4 regions of the Streptomyces sp. WP-1 genome follow, and region 4 is predicted to be linked to each of the others. Evidence: riboswitches for the same ligand, from Rfam matches in the RefSeq annotation. Region 4 holds a riboswitch; each other region holds the start of a gene.
What was found. Region 4 has a riboswitch for cobalamin ahead of QHG49_RS01260 (HoxN/HupN/NixA family nickel/cobalt transporter). Riboswitches for the same ligand answer to the same signal wherever they lie in the genome.

Region 1: another riboswitch for cobalamin. It lies ahead of QHG49_RS34025 (ribonucleotide-diphosphate reductase subunit alpha); the one in region 4 lies ahead of QHG49_RS01260 (HoxN/HupN/NixA family nickel/cobalt transporter).
Region 2: another riboswitch for cobalamin. It lies ahead of QHG49_RS12445 (ribonucleoside-diphosphate reductase subunit alpha); the one in region 4 lies ahead of QHG49_RS01260 (HoxN/HupN/NixA family nickel/cobalt transporter).
Region 3: another riboswitch for cobalamin. It lies ahead of metE (5-methyltetrahydropteroyltriglutamate--homocysteine S-methyltransferase); the one in region 4 lies ahead of QHG49_RS01260 (HoxN/HupN/NixA family nickel/cobalt transporter).

The regions. Positions count from the first base shown of each region.
Region 1 covers NZ_CP123923.1:1,167,762-1,172,036, forward strand. Annotated here, with positions in the region: gene metE (5-methyltetrahydropteroyltriglutamate--homocysteine S-methyltransferase) at 1-705, shown strand, start outside; cobalamin riboswitch at 872-1,096, shown strand; partial or broken gene QHG49_RS34025 (ribonucleotide-diphosphate reductase subunit alpha) at 1,188-1,488, shown strand; gene QHG49_RS04830 (SDR family NAD(P)-dependent oxidoreductase) at 1,553-2,503, shown strand; gene QHG49_RS04835 (bifunctional 2-methylcitrate synthase/citrate synthase) at 2,443-3,582, opposite strand; gene prpB (methylisocitrate lyase) at 3,602-4,275, opposite strand, start outside.
Region 2 covers NZ_CP123923.1:2,930,370-2,934,644, reverse strand. Annotated here, with positions in the region: gene QHG49_RS12445 (ribonucleoside-diphosphate reductase subunit alpha) at 1-1,530, opposite strand, end outside; cobalamin riboswitch at 1,653-1,788, opposite strand; gene mctP (monocarboxylate uptake permease MctP) at 1,937-3,565, opposite strand; gene QHG49_RS12435 (DUF3311 domain-containing protein) at 3,562-3,825, opposite strand; gene QHG49_RS12430 (GntR family transcriptional regulator) at 3,960-4,275, opposite strand, start outside.
Region 3 covers NZ_CP123923.1:1,163,344-1,167,618, forward strand. Annotated here, with positions in the region: gene aceB (malate synthase A) at 1-1,253, shown strand, start outside; gene QHG49_RS04810 (3-hydroxybutyryl-CoA dehydrogenase) at 1,250-2,119, shown strand; cobalamin riboswitch at 2,442-2,636, shown strand; gene metE (5-methyltetrahydropteroyltriglutamate--homocysteine S-methyltransferase) at 2,805-4,275, shown strand, end outside.
Region 4 covers NZ_CP123923.1:386,054-390,328, forward strand. Annotated here, with positions in the region: gene QHG49_RS01250 (cation-translocating P-type ATPase) at 1-1,667, opposite strand, end outside; gene QHG49_RS01255 (hypothetical protein) at 1,664-1,912, opposite strand; gene QHG49_RS01260 (HoxN/HupN/NixA family nickel/cobalt transporter) at 2,101-3,192, opposite strand; cobalamin riboswitch at 3,220-3,424, opposite strand; gene QHG49_RS01265 (hypothetical protein) at 3,513-3,701, opposite strand; gene QHG49_RS01270 (SPFH domain-containing protein) at 3,747-3,866, opposite strand; gene QHG49_RS01275 (M1 family metallopeptidase) at 3,962-4,275, shown strand, end outside.

The sequences.
Region 1 (4,275 bases), 780 kb from region 4:
GGCGACATCTCCCGCCCCGGTCCGATGACGGTCCGCTGGACGTCGTACGCCCAGTCGCTCACGGACCGCCCGGTCAAGGGCATGCTCACCGGTCCGGTCACCATGCTCGCCTGGTCCTTCGTCCGCGACGACCAGCCCCTCGGGGACACCGCGCGGCAGGTCGCCCTCGCGCTGCGGGACGAGGTCGACGACCTTGAGCACGCGGGGACTTCGGTGATCCAGGTGGACGAGCCCGCGCTGCGCGAGACGCTGCCACTGCGCGCCGCCGACCGGCCCGCGTACCTGGACTGGGCGACCGAGGCGTTCCGGCTGAGCACCTGCGGGGTGCGCCCGGACACCCAGATCCACACCCATATGTGCTACGCCGAGTTCGGTGACATCGTGCGCGCCATCGACGATCTCGACGCCGATGTCATCAGCCTGGAGGCGGCCCGCTCCCATATGCAGGTCGCCCGCGAACTGGCCGCCCACGGCTATTCACGCGAGGCCGGTCCTGGTGTCTACGACATCCACTCCCCGCGCGTCCCGAGCGCCGAGGAGGCGGCCGGGCTGCTGCGCACGGGGCTCGGCGCCATCCCGGCCGAGCGGCTGTGGGTCAACCCCGACTGCGGCCTGAAGACCCGTGGCTGGCCGGAGACCCGTGAGTCCCTGGAGAACCTGGTCGCGGCCGCGCGCACGGTCCGCGCGGAGCTGGCCGGAGCCTGATCCGGACACGACGGCGGGGCCGGGGCGCACGCGTTACGGCCCCGCCCCGCAGTCCGGGCACGCCGAACCGGCCGCCGGGACCGCCCCCCTCCGACGCATGGGTATACCTAAGTTGAGCCCACGACACAACATCTGGGGCCGTGCACCCCAGACGAGTTCTAGATGCAGTGCTGGGCGTGCTGGTGGTTCGCCGGGCGCAGTGGTGCCCGGCGAGGCAAGAGGGAACCCGGTGGGAATCCGGGACTGCCCCGCGGCGGTGAGCGGGAACGACCGCCGTCATACGCATTGGACCCGGTGAACGGGGGTCTGGGAAGCGACGGCCAGTAGGTGTCCTCAGGTGATGAGGGCGTGCCCGCGAGTCCGAAGACCTGCCACCGGCGCGTACGCCGACGGACGGCGTGCGCGCTTCGAGGCCCCGCCGTGCGGGAAGGGCTGCGGACGTTTTGGGCACGACAGGCATCGGCGGCGGGGCGGCCGGCGGCATGACCACACGGGAACCGGTCCGGACGCGCAAGGACCACCACGCGCTGAACGCCATGCTGAACATGTACGACTGCGACGGCCGCATCCAGTTCGACAAGGACCGCGAGGCGGTACGCCAGTACTTCCTCCAGCACGTCAACCCGTGGGTACTACGAGGAGGCGGTGTTCCGGCGCTACGACGGGGCGTTCACCGAGCGTCTGTACCGGCGGGCGTACGCCCATGAGCACCGCTTCCGCACCTTCCTCGGCGCGTTCGAGTACTACACCTCGTACACCCTGAAGACCTTCGACGGCTCCCGCCTTGGGCGGGTCGGCGGTGCCCCCCCCTGAGCACACCGCCCCGGAGCGCAAGGAGCCCGCCACCGTGACTTCCGCGACTCAGAGCCGCCGATGGGACGTTCACCGGCTGCCGTCCGCCGAGGGCCGGACCTTCCTGGTCACCGGGGGCGACGCCGGGATCGGCTACTTCACGGCGGAGCAGCTCGCCGCCACCGGCGCCGTCGTCGTGCTCGGCAGCCGGGACGGCGCGAAGGTGGAGGCCGCCATGGCCTCGACCCGTTCGCGCGTCCCCGTCGTGCGGGTACGGCACCTTCGGCTGGACCTCGCCGACCTGTCGTCCCTGAGGGCGGGCGTGGACGGGCTGGACCTCGATCGGCTCGACGCGGTGGTGCACAACGCGGGGGTCGCGCTCGACGACCCGCCGCGCCGGGAGACCGCGGACGGCCACGAGCTGATGTTCGGCACCAACCATCTCGGCCACTTCGCGCTGACCCGGTGGCTGGTACCGCTGCTGTCCGCGGCGCCGGCGGGCCGCGTGGTGACGGTGGGCAGCTTCGCGGCGCGCTCCGAGCGACTGGACCTCGGCGACCTGCAGTCCACCCGGGACTACCGGCCCAAGCGTACGTACGGCCGCTCGAAGCCGGCGCAGATGTGTTTCGGCTTCGAACTGGACCGCCGACTGCGTGCCGCCGGCAGCACGGTGCTCAGTGTGGTGGCCCGCCCCGGGGGCGCGCTGGACTCCCTCACCCCGTCCCGCCCGCCGGTCCACCGGACGACACCCGGCGAGCGGCTTCGCGCCCTGCCCGCCGCTCTCTTGGCGCAGGGCAAGGACGCCGGGGCGTGGCCCGTCGTGCGTGCCGTCCTCGACCCACAGGTGCGGGGAGGGGAGCTGTGGGGGCCGAGGGCCTTCGGGCTGCGGGGCATGCCGCGGTCCGAGCCCGTCCCCTCCCATATGGCCGATCCGGCCGTCGCCGCTCAGCTGTGGGCCGCCGGCGAGGAGCTGACCGGCACCGCCCGCCGGCCCGGTCCCGCGTAGGAGGCGAGGGGCCGGATCAGCGCGTTGTGGGCGAGCTGTTCGGTGATGTGGGCGGTCCAGCCGGTGATCCGGCTCATCACGAAGATCGGGGTGAAGGCCGGGATGTCGAAGCCCATCAGGTGGTAGGCGAGACCGGCCGGGTAGTCCAGGTTGGGGTGGATGCCCTTGCGCTGGAGCATGGCGTTCCGCAGGGCCGTGTGCAGGGTGGCCAGGCGGGTGGTGTCCGGGTCGGCGGCGCGGGCCACCAGACGGTCCAACGCGCCCTGCATGAGGGGCACCCGGGAGTCGCCGTCCTTGTAGACGCGGTGGCCGAAGCCCATGATCTTCCGCTTGTCGGCGAGGGCCCGGTCCAGCCATTCCTCGGCGCGGTCCGGGTCGCCGATCTCCTCCAGCATGTGCATCACGGCCTCGTTGGCGCCGCCGTGCAGCGGGCCCTTGAGGGCGCCGACGGCGGCGGTGACCGCGCTGTAGAGGTCGGAGAGGGTGGAGGTGACGACGCGGGCGGTGAACGTCGAGGCGTTGAAGCTGTGTTCGGCGTACAGGACGAGGGAGATCTCGAAGCAGCGGACCGTCTCGGGGTCGGGCACCGTGCCGAAGCACATGTGGAAGAAGTTCTCCGCGTACCCGAGGTCCGGGTCGGGCGGAATGGGGGCGAGGCCGCGTCGGCGGCGCTGGTCGGCGGCGACCACGGCGGGGAGTCTCGCCAGCAGGGTCAGGGACTTGGCGCGGTGGGCGGCGAGGCTGCCGTCGTCCTCCGTCGGGTCCTCGGCGCCGAAGAAGCTGACGGCGGTGCGCAGTACGTCCATCGGGTGGCAGGTCTCGGGGAGCCGGGCCAGCAGTTCGGCGGTGGTGCGGTCGAGCGGGCGCAGGGCGCGCTCCCGGGCCTGGAACTCCCGCAGTTGGCCGGCGTCGGGGAGTTCGCCGTACCAGAGCAGGTACGCGACCTCCTCGAAGGAGCGGCGGGCGGCCAGGTCCTGGACCGGATAGCCGCGGTAGGTCAGGGAGTTGGTGTCCTGGATGACGGTGGAGATCTCGGTGGTGTCGACGACGACACCGGCGAGTCCGCGATGGATGGTCATGGGGATCGTCTCCGGTGGGTCAGGCGCCGGGCGGCAGAGTGAAGTCGTGGACGGCCGAGTCGAAGGCCGCGTAGTCCGCGTAGCCGAGGAGTTCGTAGAGGCGGGAGCGGGTCTGCATGCGGGGCAGCAGGCTCTCCTGGGTGCCTTCGGCGGCCAGGGTGCGCAGCCCGTCCTCGACGGCGCCCATGGCGAGGCGGAAGAAGGTGACGGGGTAGAGCGCGATGTCGTAGCCGAGGTTCTGAAGGGTGTGCACGTCCAGCAGGCGGGACTTGCCGAACTCGGTCATGTTGGCGAGCAGCGGCACGTCGACCGCCGCGCGAAATGCCTCGAACTCCCGCTCGTCGGCGAGGGCTTCGGGAAAGATCGCGTCGGCTCCCGCGTCGACGTATGCCTTGGCACGGTCGATCGCCGCGTCCAGCCCTTCGATGGTGCGGGCGTCGGTGCGGGCCATGAGAAGGAAGTCCGGGTCGCGGCGGGCGTCCACGGCGGCCCGGATGCGGCGGGTCATCTCCTCGCGGGCGACGACCGACTTGCCGTCGAGGTGGCCGCAGCGCTTGGGGTTGACCTGGTCCTCCAGGTGCAGCCCGGCCAGGCCCGCGTCCTCCATCAGCTGGACCGTGCGGGCGGCGTTCATCGGTTCGCCGAAGCCGGTGTCGGCGTCGATCAGGACGGGCAGGTCGGTCGCCCTGGTGG
Region 2 (4,275 bases), 2.5 Mb from region 4:
CATCGCGCCGAGGCCCACCGGGCGCCACTTGGCGTTGGAGCGGCCCGCCTGCTCGGTCGGGTAGAAGTTGATGTCCACGACGCGGTCGAGGAAGGTGACAGCGGTGTGGACGGTCTCGTCCAGGCGCGCCCAGTCGATGTCCCCGTCGACGACGAAGGCACCCAGGTTGACGGAGCCCAGGTTGCAGACCGCCGTCTCACCGTCGTTGGTGACCTCCAGGATCTCCGTGCAGAGGTTGGAGGAGTGGATGACCTGGCCCGGCTCGGCGGTCTGGTTGGCGGTGCGGTTGGCGGCGTCCTTGAACGTCATCCAGCCCTGGCCGGTCTGCGCGAGGGTGCGCATCATGCGGCCGTACAGCTCACGGGCCGGCATGGTCTTCTTCGCGAGCCCCTTGCGCTCCGCCTCGCGGTAGGCGGCGTCGAACTCCGCGCCGTACAGGTCCACCAGCTCGGGCACGTCCGCCGGGGAGAACAGCGACCACTGCCCGTCGGCGTTGACCCGGCGCATGAACTCGTCCGGCACCCAGTGCGCGAGGTTCAGATTGTGCGTACGGCGGGCGTCCTCACCGGTGTTGTCCCGCAGCTCCAGGAACTCCTCCAGGTCGGAGTGCCAGGTCTCCAGGTACACCGCGGCCGCGCCCTTGCGCCGGCCGCCCTGGTTCACCGCGGCCACCGAGGCGTCCAGGGTCTTCAGGAACGGCACGATGCCGTTGGAGTGCCCGTTGGTGCCCCGGATCAGCGAACCGCGGGCGCGGATACGGGAGTACGACAGACCGATGCCGCCGGCGTGCTTGGAGAGCCGGGCGACCTGGTGGTAGCGGTCGTAGATGGAGTCCAGCTCGTCCAGCGGGGAGTCGAGGAGGTAGCAGGACGACATCTGGGGGTGCCGGGTGCCGGAGTTGAACAGGGTGGGGGAGGAGGGCAGGTAGTCGAGCCGGCTCATCAGCCGGTAGAGCGCGGCGACCTCGTCCACCGAGCGTGCCGAGTCGTCCTCGGCGAGGCCGGCGGCGACACGCAGCATGAAGTGCTGGGGGGTCTCGATGACCTGACGGGTGATCGGGTGGCGCAGCAGATAGCGGCTGTGCAGGGTGCGCAGCCCGAAGTAGCCGAAGCGGTCGTCGGCGGCGCGGTCGATCAGGTGGTCGAGCCGGGCGGCGTGGATCCGGACGAACTCGGCCGTCCGGTCGGCGATGAGCCCCTCGCGGTGTCCGACGGCGACCGACTCGGTGAAGGACGCCACGCCCTGCGAGGCGGCCTCGGCGCGGATGGAGATGGTCAGCAGCCGGGCGGCGAGCCGCGAGTACGCGGGGTCCTCGGAGATCAGGCCGGCCGCGGCCTCGGTCGCGAGCTCGCGCAGCTCCGCCTCGTCGGCGTGGGCGGAGCGGCCGCGCAGCGCGGCGGCGGCGACCCGGCCGGGATCGGCGTCGGGGAGGTCCCCGGTCAGCTCGGTCAGGGTCCGCAGCAGCGCGGTACCGGGACCGTCGTTCTCCAGGCCCTGGGCTGAAGCCGGTTCGGCTGGCGCGATGGTCACGTGGGGCTCTCCCTCGCTCGGCACGGGGCCTGGCGGAGGGCAGGGGCAGCCACGAGCGCACACGGCGTCGCGTCCACCGGCCCACTCCGCGAGGCCCGGACGTCTCAGAGCACCCGAACCGGTGGGCCGGGTGCGCTGCCGGCAGGTCCTCGGACTGATCCCCGTGCGCGGATGCGCACAAGTACACCGTTGCGGGACAGTTCCGGATTCGCACCGGATTCCCCTGCGACGACAGCGACCATGAGCATACATCTAGTGCCGGGCCGGAATGCCACCCCCAGATGTTGTGTCACCGTGTGTCTACGAGGGGTATGCGAAACGGGGCGCGAGGGGCACGCGAAACGGGCCGCCGGCGCCCTTGGCGCCGCCGGCCCGCCCCTGGCCGCCCGGGTCCCCGGGCGCCTCGCTAGTGGCTGGTGCCCGCCGTGGCGGGCGGCAGCTCGACCTGTACGCCCGGGTCGCCGGCGTCCGCCGTGTAGTCCTCGGGACGGGTCTCGTCGATGCCCTCAGGGGCCTTCACGGCCTTCAGGACGACGGTCAGGACGACCGTGACGAGGACGTTGAGGACGAAGGCCGTCATGCCGATGTAGCCGATCTGGCCGATGCCCGGGATGTCGTCGGCGGAGCCGCCGAAGTGCTTCTGGGTCGGGGAGGCGACACCGTACGCGGCGAGGGTGCCGTAGATCATGCCGACCGCCCAGCCCGCGAGCAGCGCCCAGCGGTGGAACCAGCGGGTGAACAGGCCGCCGACCAGGGCCGGGAAGGTCTGCAGGATCCAGATGCCGCCGAGCAGCTGGAAGTTGATGGCGACCGTCTTGTCCATGCCCAGTACGAAGATCAGCGCGCCGACCTTCACCAGCAGCGACACGAACTTGGAGACCTGCGCCTCCTGCTTCGGCGTGGCGTCCGGCTTGATGAAGTCCTTGTAGATGTTGCGCGTGAACAGGTTCGCCGCCGCGATCGACATGATCGCCGCCGGGACCAGCGCGCCGATGCCGATCGCCGCGAACGCCACACCGGCGAACCAGTCCGGGAACATGTCCTCGAACAGCTGCGGGATCGCCAGCTGCCCGTTGGTGACCTTCACCCCGGCCGCGATCGCCATGAAGCCCAGCAGCGCCAGCAGGCCCAGCATCAGGGAGTACAGCGGCAGGATGGTGGTGTTGCGCCGGATCACGTTACGGCTCTTGGAGGAGAGCGTCGCGGTGATCGAGTGCGGGTACATGAACAGCGCGAGCGCGGAACCGAGAGCCAGCGTGGCGTACGTCCACTGTCCGGCGGGCGCCGGCGCGAGCGCCCCGCGGGGCTTGCCGGTGGCCGGGTTGACCTGGCTGAACGCGTGGGCCGCCTTGGCGAAGATGTCGTCGAAGCCGCCCAGCTTGATCGGGATGTAGATGATCGCCACACCGATCACGATGTAGATCAGCGCGTCCTTGACGAACGCGATCAGCGCGGGCGCCCGCAGCCCCGAGGAGTACGTGTACGCGGCCAGCACCGCGAACGCGATCAGCAGCGGCAGGTCCTTCACGAACGCGTTGGTGTTGTCGCCGCCGCCGACGCCCATCACGTCCAGCACCGCCTGGATGCCGACGAGCTGGAGCGCGATGTACGGCATCGTCGCCAGGATGCCGGTCACCGCGACCGCGAGCGACAGGCCCTTCGAGCCGAAGCGGCCGCGCACGAAGTCGGAGGTGGTGACGTAGCCGTGGCGGTGCGAGACCGACCACAGCCGCGGCAGGAAGGTGAAGATCAGCGGGTAGACCAGGATCGTGTACGGCACCGCGAAGAAGCCGGACGCGCCCGCCGCGTAGATCGCCGCCGGTACGGCCACGAAGGTGTACGCCGTGTACAGGTCGCCGCCGAGCAGGAACCAGGTGATCCAGGTGCCGAACGACCGGCCGCCCAGACCCCATTCGTCCAGCGTGTGCTCGTTCTCGGCCCGGCGCCAGCGCGCGGCGAGGAAGCCCAGGACCGTGACGGCCAGGAAGAAGAAGATGAAGACGCCCAGTGCGACGCCGTTGACCCCGGTCTTCACTTCGCGGCACCCCCCTGCGCGTCACGGCGGGAGCGCTGGTCGTGCTGCCAGAGCTTGTACGCGGTCATGGTGAGGGCGGTGGAGATCAGCACCCAGACCATCTGGTACCAGTAGAAGAAGGGGATCCCGATGAACGTCGGGTCCGTCTTCGCGTACGAGCCGACCCACAGCATCGCCACGAAGGGCGCGACGAGACAAATGCCGATGACCACGCGCAGCGGTGTCACCACCGGTGGTCCCACTTCGGGCGTTTCTGACATGCTGCGGCTCCGTCCCCTCGCTGATCACCGAGTAATGCGCAGGCAATCTAGGTGACGGTATCCAGCCGGTGGAAGACCCCGTCTCAAGCTGTGTGTATCGATTCGGCGAAGGAACGGACGCCTCCGGGCGGGCCTCAGTCCATCGGGCGCTTGAGGCGGGCCACGAACTTGTAGCGGTCGCCGCGGTACACCGACCGCACCCACTCGACCGGCAGGCCCGCGCGGTCCAGCGAGTGCCGGGAGAGCATCAGCATCGGCAGCCCGACGTCCGTGCCGAGCAGACCGGCCTCGCGCGGGGTGGCCAGCGAGGTCTCGATGGTCTCCTCGGCCTCGGCGAGGTGGACGTCGTACACCTCGGCGAGCGCGGTGTAGAGGGACGTGTACTTGACCAGCGAACGGCGCAGCGCGGGGAAGCGCTTGGCGGACAGATGGGTGGTCTCTATGGCCATG
Region 3 (4,275 bases), 780 kb from region 4:
CCCAGGTGTGGATGGCCGACTTCGAGGACGCCACCGCGCCCACCTGGGGCAATGTCATCGGCGGCCAGCTGAGCCTGCTGGACGCCATCGAGCGGCGGATCGACTTCACCGCCGCGGACGGCCGAGAGTACCGGCTCGGCGAGCGGCTCGCCACGATCGTCGTACGCCCGCGTGGCTGGCACCTGGAGGAGGAGCACCTGGAGTACGACGGCCGGCCCGTGCCCGCGGCGCTGGTGGACTTCGGTCTCTACTTCTTCCACTGCGCCCAGCGGCAGATCGACGCCGGGTACGGCCCGTACTTCTATCTGCCCAAGCTGGAGAACCGGTACGAGGCGCGGCTGTGGAACGACGTCTTCGTGCACGCCCAGGAGCTGCTCAACATCCCCCGGGGCACCGTCCGCGCCACCGTGCTCATCGAGACGATCACAGCCGCGTTCGAGATGGAGGAGATCCTCCACGAGCTGCGCGAGCACAGCTCGGGGCTCAACGCGGGCCGCTGGGACTACCTGTTCAGCATCATCAAGACCTTCGGCCACCGCACCGACTTCCTGCTGCCGGACCGGGCGAAGGTCACCATGACGGCCCCGTTCATGCGGGCGTACACCGAACTCCTCGTGCGCACCTGCCACCAGCGGGGCGCGCATGCCATCGGCGGCATGGCGGCGCAGGTGCCGGGCGGCGAACCGGCCGCTCGCGAGGCCGCGTTGGCGACGGTCCGGCTGGACAAGGAGCGAGAGGCGGAGGACGGCTTCGACGGCTCCAGGGTGGCGCATCCGGGCCTGGTCCCGGTGTGCCGGGAGGTGTTCGACGGCGTCCTCGGCGGGCGGCCGCACCAACTGGACCGGCTGCGCGAGGACGTGGCGGTATCGGCGGCCGAGCTGCTGTCGGTGCGCCGGATCGCGGGACCGCCCACGGCGGAGGGGGTGCGCACCAATCTCCGGGTCGCGCTGCGCTACTTCGCCGCCTGGCTGGACGGCCGGGGTGCGGTCGCCCTGGACGGCCTCATGGAGGACGCGGCCACGGCGGAGATCGCCCGGGTGCAGATCTGGCAGTGGCTGCGGCACCGGGTGATCGAGCGGGAGACGGTGACGGAGCTGCTGGAGGAGGAGACGGCGGCGCTCGGCGCGGAGTATCCGTGGGCCCCCGTGGAGGACGTCCGCGCGCTGTTCGAACGCACCGCGCTCCAGGGAGAGTTGCCGCTGTTCTTCACACCGGACGCCTACGCCCGGCATCTCGTGCGGCGGGCGTCATGAGCGGGCGCTTCGCACGCGTCGGAGTGGTCGGCGGCGGCCGGATGGGCGCGGGCATCGCCGAGGTGTGCGCGCGGGCCGGTCTGGACACGGTGGTCTGCGAGGCCGACGCGGTGGCCGCCCGCGCGGCCCGGGACCGGGTGGCGGGCTCGCTCGAACAGGCGGTACGGCGGGGCAAGCTGGCCGAGACCGAGGCCCGGGACGCCCTCGCGCGCATCGTCTTCAGCGGCGGTCTCGACGAGTTGGCCGACCGGCAGCTCGTGATCGAGGCCGTGACCGAGAACGCGGACGCCAAGACCGAGGTGTTCGCCGCGCTCGACAAGATCGTGGCGGACCCGGCGGCGGTGCTGGCCACCAACACCTCGTCGCTGCCCGTGATGCGGCTCGGGATGGCCACCTCCCGCGCGGACCGGGTCGTCGGACTGCACTTCTTCAACCCGGTGCCGGTGCTGCCGCTGGTGGAGGTGGTCGCCTCGCTGCACACCTCGGCGCGGACCGTGACCGAGGTGGAGACCTTCGCCACCGAGGTGCTCGGCAAGACGGTCGTGCACGCCAAGGACCGGGCCGGCTTCGTCGTCAACGCGCTGCTGGTGCCGTACCTGCTGGCCGCGATCCGGATGGCGGAGTCCGGGTTCGCCTCGGCCGGTGACATCGACGCGGGGATGGAGCAGGGCTGCGCCCACCCGATGGGACCGCTGCGGCTCGCCGACCTGATCGGCCTCGACACCGTCGCCGCGATCGCGGAGTCGCTGTACGACGAGTTCCACGAACCCCTCTACGCCCCGCCCCCGCTGCTGCGGCGGATGGTCGAGGCGGGGCTGCTGGGCCGCAAGAGCGGCCGGGGGTTCCACGTGTACGGCCAGGGCTGAGGAGCCTGGTCCGGCCGGGCTGAGGGGCCCGGCCCGCGGTCACCGGCCGAGGGTCCGGACGACCGTGCGGAGGGAAGGGCGGGAAGCGCGTGTGCGGCGCTTCCCGCCCTCTGCCGTGCGGCGGCATCGCGGGCCACGGCGGCGCGGGCGGGCGACCACCTGGGCCCCGGAGTGCCAGGGGCGCGGGCCCGGCAAGCGGGCCGTCCGGGCCCTTCCGGAGCCGGGACGCGATCTGGTCCGGGGCCGTCCGTCTCGGCGCGCCATCCGAATGCTGGACTTGATCCACCACGCGAACCCTTCGGCCCGTAGGCTGGCGCGTGCAGCTGGTTCGCCCCGTCCGCCAGGCGGGAGCGTCGCAAGAGGGAACCCGGTGGGAATCCGGGACTGCCCCGCAGCGGTGAGCGGGAACGACCGCCGTCATACGCACTGGACCCGGTGAACAGGGTCTGGGAAGCGACGGCCAGTAGGTGTCCTCAGGTGATGAGGGCGTGCCCGCGAGTCCGAAGACCTGCCATCTGCCCGTGCGCGGGACGTCCCGTGCGCGGCATCCCGGTGACCTCGAGGGCGGGTCGGCGACACAGAACCGAACGGACGGCCATGGGCCGCTGCCGTACGGTCCGTCACCCCTTCGCGCTCTCGTCCCGTCCCCGGGATCTCAGGGATTCATCTCGCGAAGGAGATCTCCGTGACCACGAAGTCCGCAGCCGCGGCGGCACGGGCCACCGTGTACGGCTACCCCCGCCAGGGGGCGAACCGGGAACTGAAGAAGGCGATCGAGGGCTACTGGAAGGGCCGCGTCAGCGCTGACGAACTGCGGGCGACCGCAGCCGAGTTGCGCGGCACCGCCTGGCGCCGGCTCGCCGAGGCCGGTCTGCACGAGGTGCCGTCCGGCGACTTCTCGTACTACGACCATGTCCTGGACACCAGCGTCATGGTCGGCGCGATCCCCGACCGGCACCGGGCGGCCGTCGCCGCCGATCCGCTGGACGGCTACTTCGCGATGGCCCGCGGCACCCAGGAGGTGGCGCCGCTGGAGATGACCAAGTGGTTCGACACCAATTACCACTATCTGGTACCCGAGTTGGGGCCGGACACGGTGTTCACGGCCGACTCCGCCAAGCAGGTCGCGGAGCTGACCGAGGCCCTCGCCCTCGGGCTGAGCGCCCGCCCGGTGCTGGTGGGCCCGGTGACCTATCTGCTGCTGGCCAAGCCCGCGCCCGGGGTGCCCGCCGACTTCGAGCCGCTGACCCTGCTGGACCGGCTGCTGCCGGTGTACGCCGAGGTCCTCGCCGACCTGCGGGCGGCCGGCGCCGACTGGGTGCAGCTCGATGAGCCCGCCCTCGTCCAGGACCGCACCCCGGCCGAGCTGAACGCCGCCGAGCGCGCCTACCGCGATCTCGGCGCCCTCACCGACCGGCCCAGGCTGCTGGTGGCGTCCTACTTCGACCGGCTCGGCGAGGCCCTGCCGGTGCTCGCGAAGGCGCCGGTGGAGGGCCTGGCCCTGGACTTCACCGAGGCCGCCGCCCGGAACCTGGACGCGCTGGCCGCCGTCGGCGGGCTGCCCGGCAAGCGGCTGGTCGCGGGCGTCGTCAACGGCCGCAACGTCTGGGTCGACGACCTGGAGAAGTCCCTGGCCACCCTCGGCACCCTGCTGGGCCTGGCCGACCGGGTCGACGTCTCGGCCTCCTGCTCCCTGCTGCACGTCCCCCTCGACGCGGCCGCCGAGCACGACATCGACCCGCAGATCCGGCGCTGGCTCGCCTTCGCCGAGCAGAAGACGGCGGAACTCGCCACGCTGGCCAAGGGCCTCACCCTCGGCACGGACGCCATCGCCGCGGAGCTGTCCGCGAACCGGGCCGACCTCGCCTCCCGGGCCGGTTCCGCCCTCACCCACGACCCTGCCGTGCGCGCCCGCGCCGCCGCCGTCACCGAGGCCGATGCCCGCCGCTCCCAGCCGTACGCCGAGCGCGCCGCCGCCCAGCGCGCCCGGCTGGGGCTGCCCCTGCTGCCCACGACGACGATCGGCTCGTTCCCGCAGACCGGTGAACTGCGCGCCGCTCGCGCCGACTTGCGGGCGGGCCGGATCGACACCGCCGGGTACGAGGAGCGCGTGCGGGCCGAGATCCGGGAGGTGATCGCCTTCCAGGAGAAGGCCG
Region 4 (4,275 bases):
CGTACCAGGACCGGTGTGTGCGCGGCCTCCTCCGCCGCGGCCAGCGCTTCGGCCAACGCGCGCGGCAATCGACCGCCCGGCGCCCCCACCTCGACGACCAGGCCGTCCACCCGGCCGCTGACCCCGTGCCCGGGGAGGGCGGCGAAATCCGTGACGTCCGGGAGAGACCCAGGTTCGCCCCTACGGCGCGCGTACGCGGTGACGGCCTGTCCGATCGGATGCTCGGAGCCCTGCTCCACGGCCCCGGCCAGCCGTACCAGCGCGTCCTGCCCGCGCCCGCCCGGCAGCGCGGTCACCCGGGCCACCGTCATACGGCCGGTGGTCAACGTGCCGGTCTTGTCGAGGACGACCGTGTCCACCTGCCGAAGGGCTTCCAGCGTCTGCGGTCCCCGCACCAGCACGCCCAGTTGCGCCCCGCGCCCGGTGGCGGCCATCAGGGCGGTCGGTGTGGCCAGCCCCAGCGCGCACGGGCAGGCCACGACGAGGACGGCCACGCAGGCGGTGAGGGCCGCCTGCGGATCGGCTCCGGCTCCCAGCCAGAACCCGAGGACGGTCACCGCGAGGGCGAGGACGGCGGGTACGAACACTCCGGCGACCGTGTCGGCCAGCCGCTGCGCCCGCGCCTTGCCGGTCTGGGCCTCCGTGACGAGACGGGTGATCCGCGCCAGCCGGATGTCCGCGCCGACCGCCGTGGCCGCCACGAACAGCAGTCCGCCGGCGTTGACGGCGCCGCCGACCAGAGCCGAGCCGGGGCCCACCTCCACGGGCTCGCTCTCGCCGGTGACCAGGGACAGATCCACGGCGGAGGTGCCCCGCACCACCCGTCCGTCGGTCGCGACCCGCTCCCCCGGGCGCACCACGAAGGTCTGCCCCACCCGCAGCCGCTCGATCGGGATCGACCGCTCGCCGGACTCGTCCCGTACCGACACCTTCTTGGCCGCCAGTTCGGCGAGCGACCGCAGCGCCGCCCCGGTCCCCCGCCGGGCCCGCCCCTCCAGGAACCGCCCGGTCAGCACGAACAGCGGGACGCTCACGGCCGCTTCCAGATACAGGTGCGCCATGCCGTCCGACGCTGCGGGCAGGAGGCTGAACGACATCCGCGTCCCGGGCCGGCCCGCCCCGCCGAAGAACAGCGCGTACGCCGACCACGCGAACGACGCGACGGTCCCCAGCGAGACCAGGGTGTCCATCGTGGCCGTCGAGTGGCGCAGGCCCCGCAGCGCCCTGACGTGGAACGGCCAGGCGCTCCATACGGCCACCGGGGCGGCCAGCACGAAGCACAGCCACTGCCAATCACGGAACTGCAGGGCCGGCACCATCGAGAGCACCAGCACCGGTACGGCCAGCAGCGCGGTGACCGTGATCCGTTCCCGCTCGCGCCGGTCCGCGGCCTCCTCCTCGTCCGGCGCCTCGGGGCCCTCGTCGTCCTCGCTCACCGGCAACGCGGCCTGGTACCCGGCCTGTTCGACCGCGGCGACGAGGCTGTCGGGCGCGGTGTCGGCCGGGTGGCTGACCCGGGCGAGTCCCGTGGCGAGGTTGACCGTGGCCGTGACGCCCGCCAGCTTGCCGAGTTTCCTCTCCACGCGCCGGACACAGGCCGCGCAGGTCATCCCGCCGACGGTGATGTCCGTGACGACGCGTTCCGCCGCCGGTTCGAGAGCGGTCACTCACCGCTCCCATGGCTCATCCCGGGCATGTCGCCATTGCCACCGCCGCCCCCGCCGTCCCCGCCACTCCCGCCGCTCCCGGTGCCGTGCATGCCGGGCGCCACCGGCCCGACCGCCGCGCCGACGGCGTAGGACGCCGCGAACAGCAGCATCAGCAGGAGCAGGAATCCACAGAGCGCGGGAGGCGGCAGCAGCTTGCCACGGGTCGTACCGGGGGAGCGGGGTGACAACGGAATATCGGCCATGCCCGACCTTCCTGGTCCCATCGGACCGTCGTGCGAGAGATGGCGGTGGAAGCCGTACCGTCGCAGTAGTCGGACCGGTGGAGCGTCGAGTTCCGGGACGTGATCGTGACGTACGCCATAACGGCCGCACCGGCGGCACGCATCGGCGACGTCGGCAGCTCACGGAAGTCCGCGACGCGGCCGCAGCGTCAGCCGCCCTCGCCGAGCCGGCCCGCCCACCTCTCCTCCACCCTGGCCAGCCGCCAGTACGCCAGCGCCGCCGCCCACACGACCACGAACAGGCCGACGATGACGTACCCCACGTTGTCCAGGTCCAGTCCGGCGATCCAGCCGGTCACCGCGTCGCTCAGATCGAGCTTCTCGCGCAGCACCCCGACCAGTTCGATGGTGCCGATCAGAAAGGCGACCGCGATGGACAGGCCGGTGATGGTCAGGTTGTAGAACACCTTGCGCACCGGGTTGGAGAACGCCCACTGGTAGGCGAAGTTCATGAAGGTGCCGTCGAGCGTGTCGAACAGGCTCATCCCCGCCGCGAACAGCAGCGGCAGGCACAGGATCGCGTACCACGGGAGCCCGGCCGCGGCGCCGCTGCCCGCCATCACCATCAGGGTGACCTCGGTCGCGGTGTCGAAGCCGATCCCGAACAGGAAGCCCAGCGGGAACATCTGCCCGGGCCGGGTGATCGACCTGGTGAAGCGGCCCAGGATCCGGTTCATGAACCCCCGGGAATCCAGGTGCTGTTCCAGGGCGGCCTCGTCGTACCTGCCCGCTCGCATCGCCCGGAACACCCGCACGATGCCCGCGAGCGCCACCAGGTTGAGGGCCGCGATGAGGTACAGGAAGGTCCCGGAGACGGTGGTGCCGACGACACCGAGGGTCTGGTGGGTACGGGAGTCGTCGTCGAGCAGGATCCCGGCGAGCTGTGCGCCGCCCGCGACCAGGGCCGCCATGGCGACCACCACGCTGGAATGGCCGAGCGCGAACCAGAAGCCGACCGACACCGGCCGCTTGCCGTCGGCCATCAGCTTGCGGGTGGTGTTGTCGATCGCGGCGATGTGATCGGCGTCGAACGCGTGCCGCATGCCCAGCGTGTACGCGGTCACGCCGAGGCCGATCCCGAACGCCTTGGAGCCGACCTCGTAGTGCCCGGGCACGACCAGCAGGAACAGGATGCCGAACGCCACAACGTGCAGGGCGGCGATCACCACCAGCAGCCCGGCGGTCCGCACGGAGTCCTCGCGCCGCCAGCGAAAACGGGTCGGCTCTGCGGACAGGGTCATGGGGTCACGCTCCAGCACCTCGTGGATCAGCTCGTGAAGTGCCGTGGCCGGTCTCCTGGCTTACGGGTGCTCGCGTGTCCGTCCCGGCCTTCCCGTCCGCCGGGCGGCGAACAGTGACCGTGCACGACGTGGGACGGATACTCCCCGATCACAGTGGCGAGGGCCGCTCCGGCATGAGCCCCGCTGAGGGCTGTCACCGGTCTTCCCGAACACCACGGCCCGCCCACCGTAGGACCGACCACCCCCTTCCGCACAACCGGACGGTCCCCCAGGTATCCAAGATCACATCGGACCGCCGCCAGGAGGTCTCCGGCGCGTCCTCACTCGCGCGGCACCACCACGAGCAGCACCACCAACGCGATCAGCGGCGCGCCGCCGACCGACGCCAGGGTGATCTTCGCCGCGCTGTACGGCCGTTCGCCGAGGACCCCGCCGGTGCGGGCGTCGACCATGACGGGCCGGACCTTGCCGACGTGGAGGTAGGCCAGGAACCAGACGGGCAGCAGCACCAGTTGCAGTATGGGCAGGGCAGCGCGTACGTCCCGGGCGCGTCCTCACTCGGCGTCGCGCATAGTCACCGGGTTCTGGGTGCCCCACTTGAAGTCGGTGAACTGCCAGGTGGTGACGGAGCAGACCTCGGCCTTGAACGGCGACTCGAAGCGGACGGGAGTCAAGATTTTTGCCAATCTTGAGGCAACCATTTGATGATGCGGAGGTTCTGACGTCTCGCGTGCCGCAATCGACGGGAGAGACGAGATGGAGAGACGAGATGAAGCCTCGCACGGCGCCGACCCACCGGCACCGGCGCTCCGTGTCCGCCTGGGCTCCGACAGCGGTGCTGCTCCTGGCCATGACGACGTCCTGCGCCGGCCCCGGGCCGGTGGGCGGCCACGCGGCCGCGAAGCCCGGCGCGGCGGGAGTGGGTGACCGGCTGTTCCCGACGCTCGGCAACGGCGGCTACGACGTGACGCATTACGGGCTGACGCTGGATTACACACCGCAGACCAATCACCTGAAGGGCACGGCGGTCATCACGGCGCGGGCCACCCAGGACCTGAGCCGCTTCGACCTCGACCTGTCGGG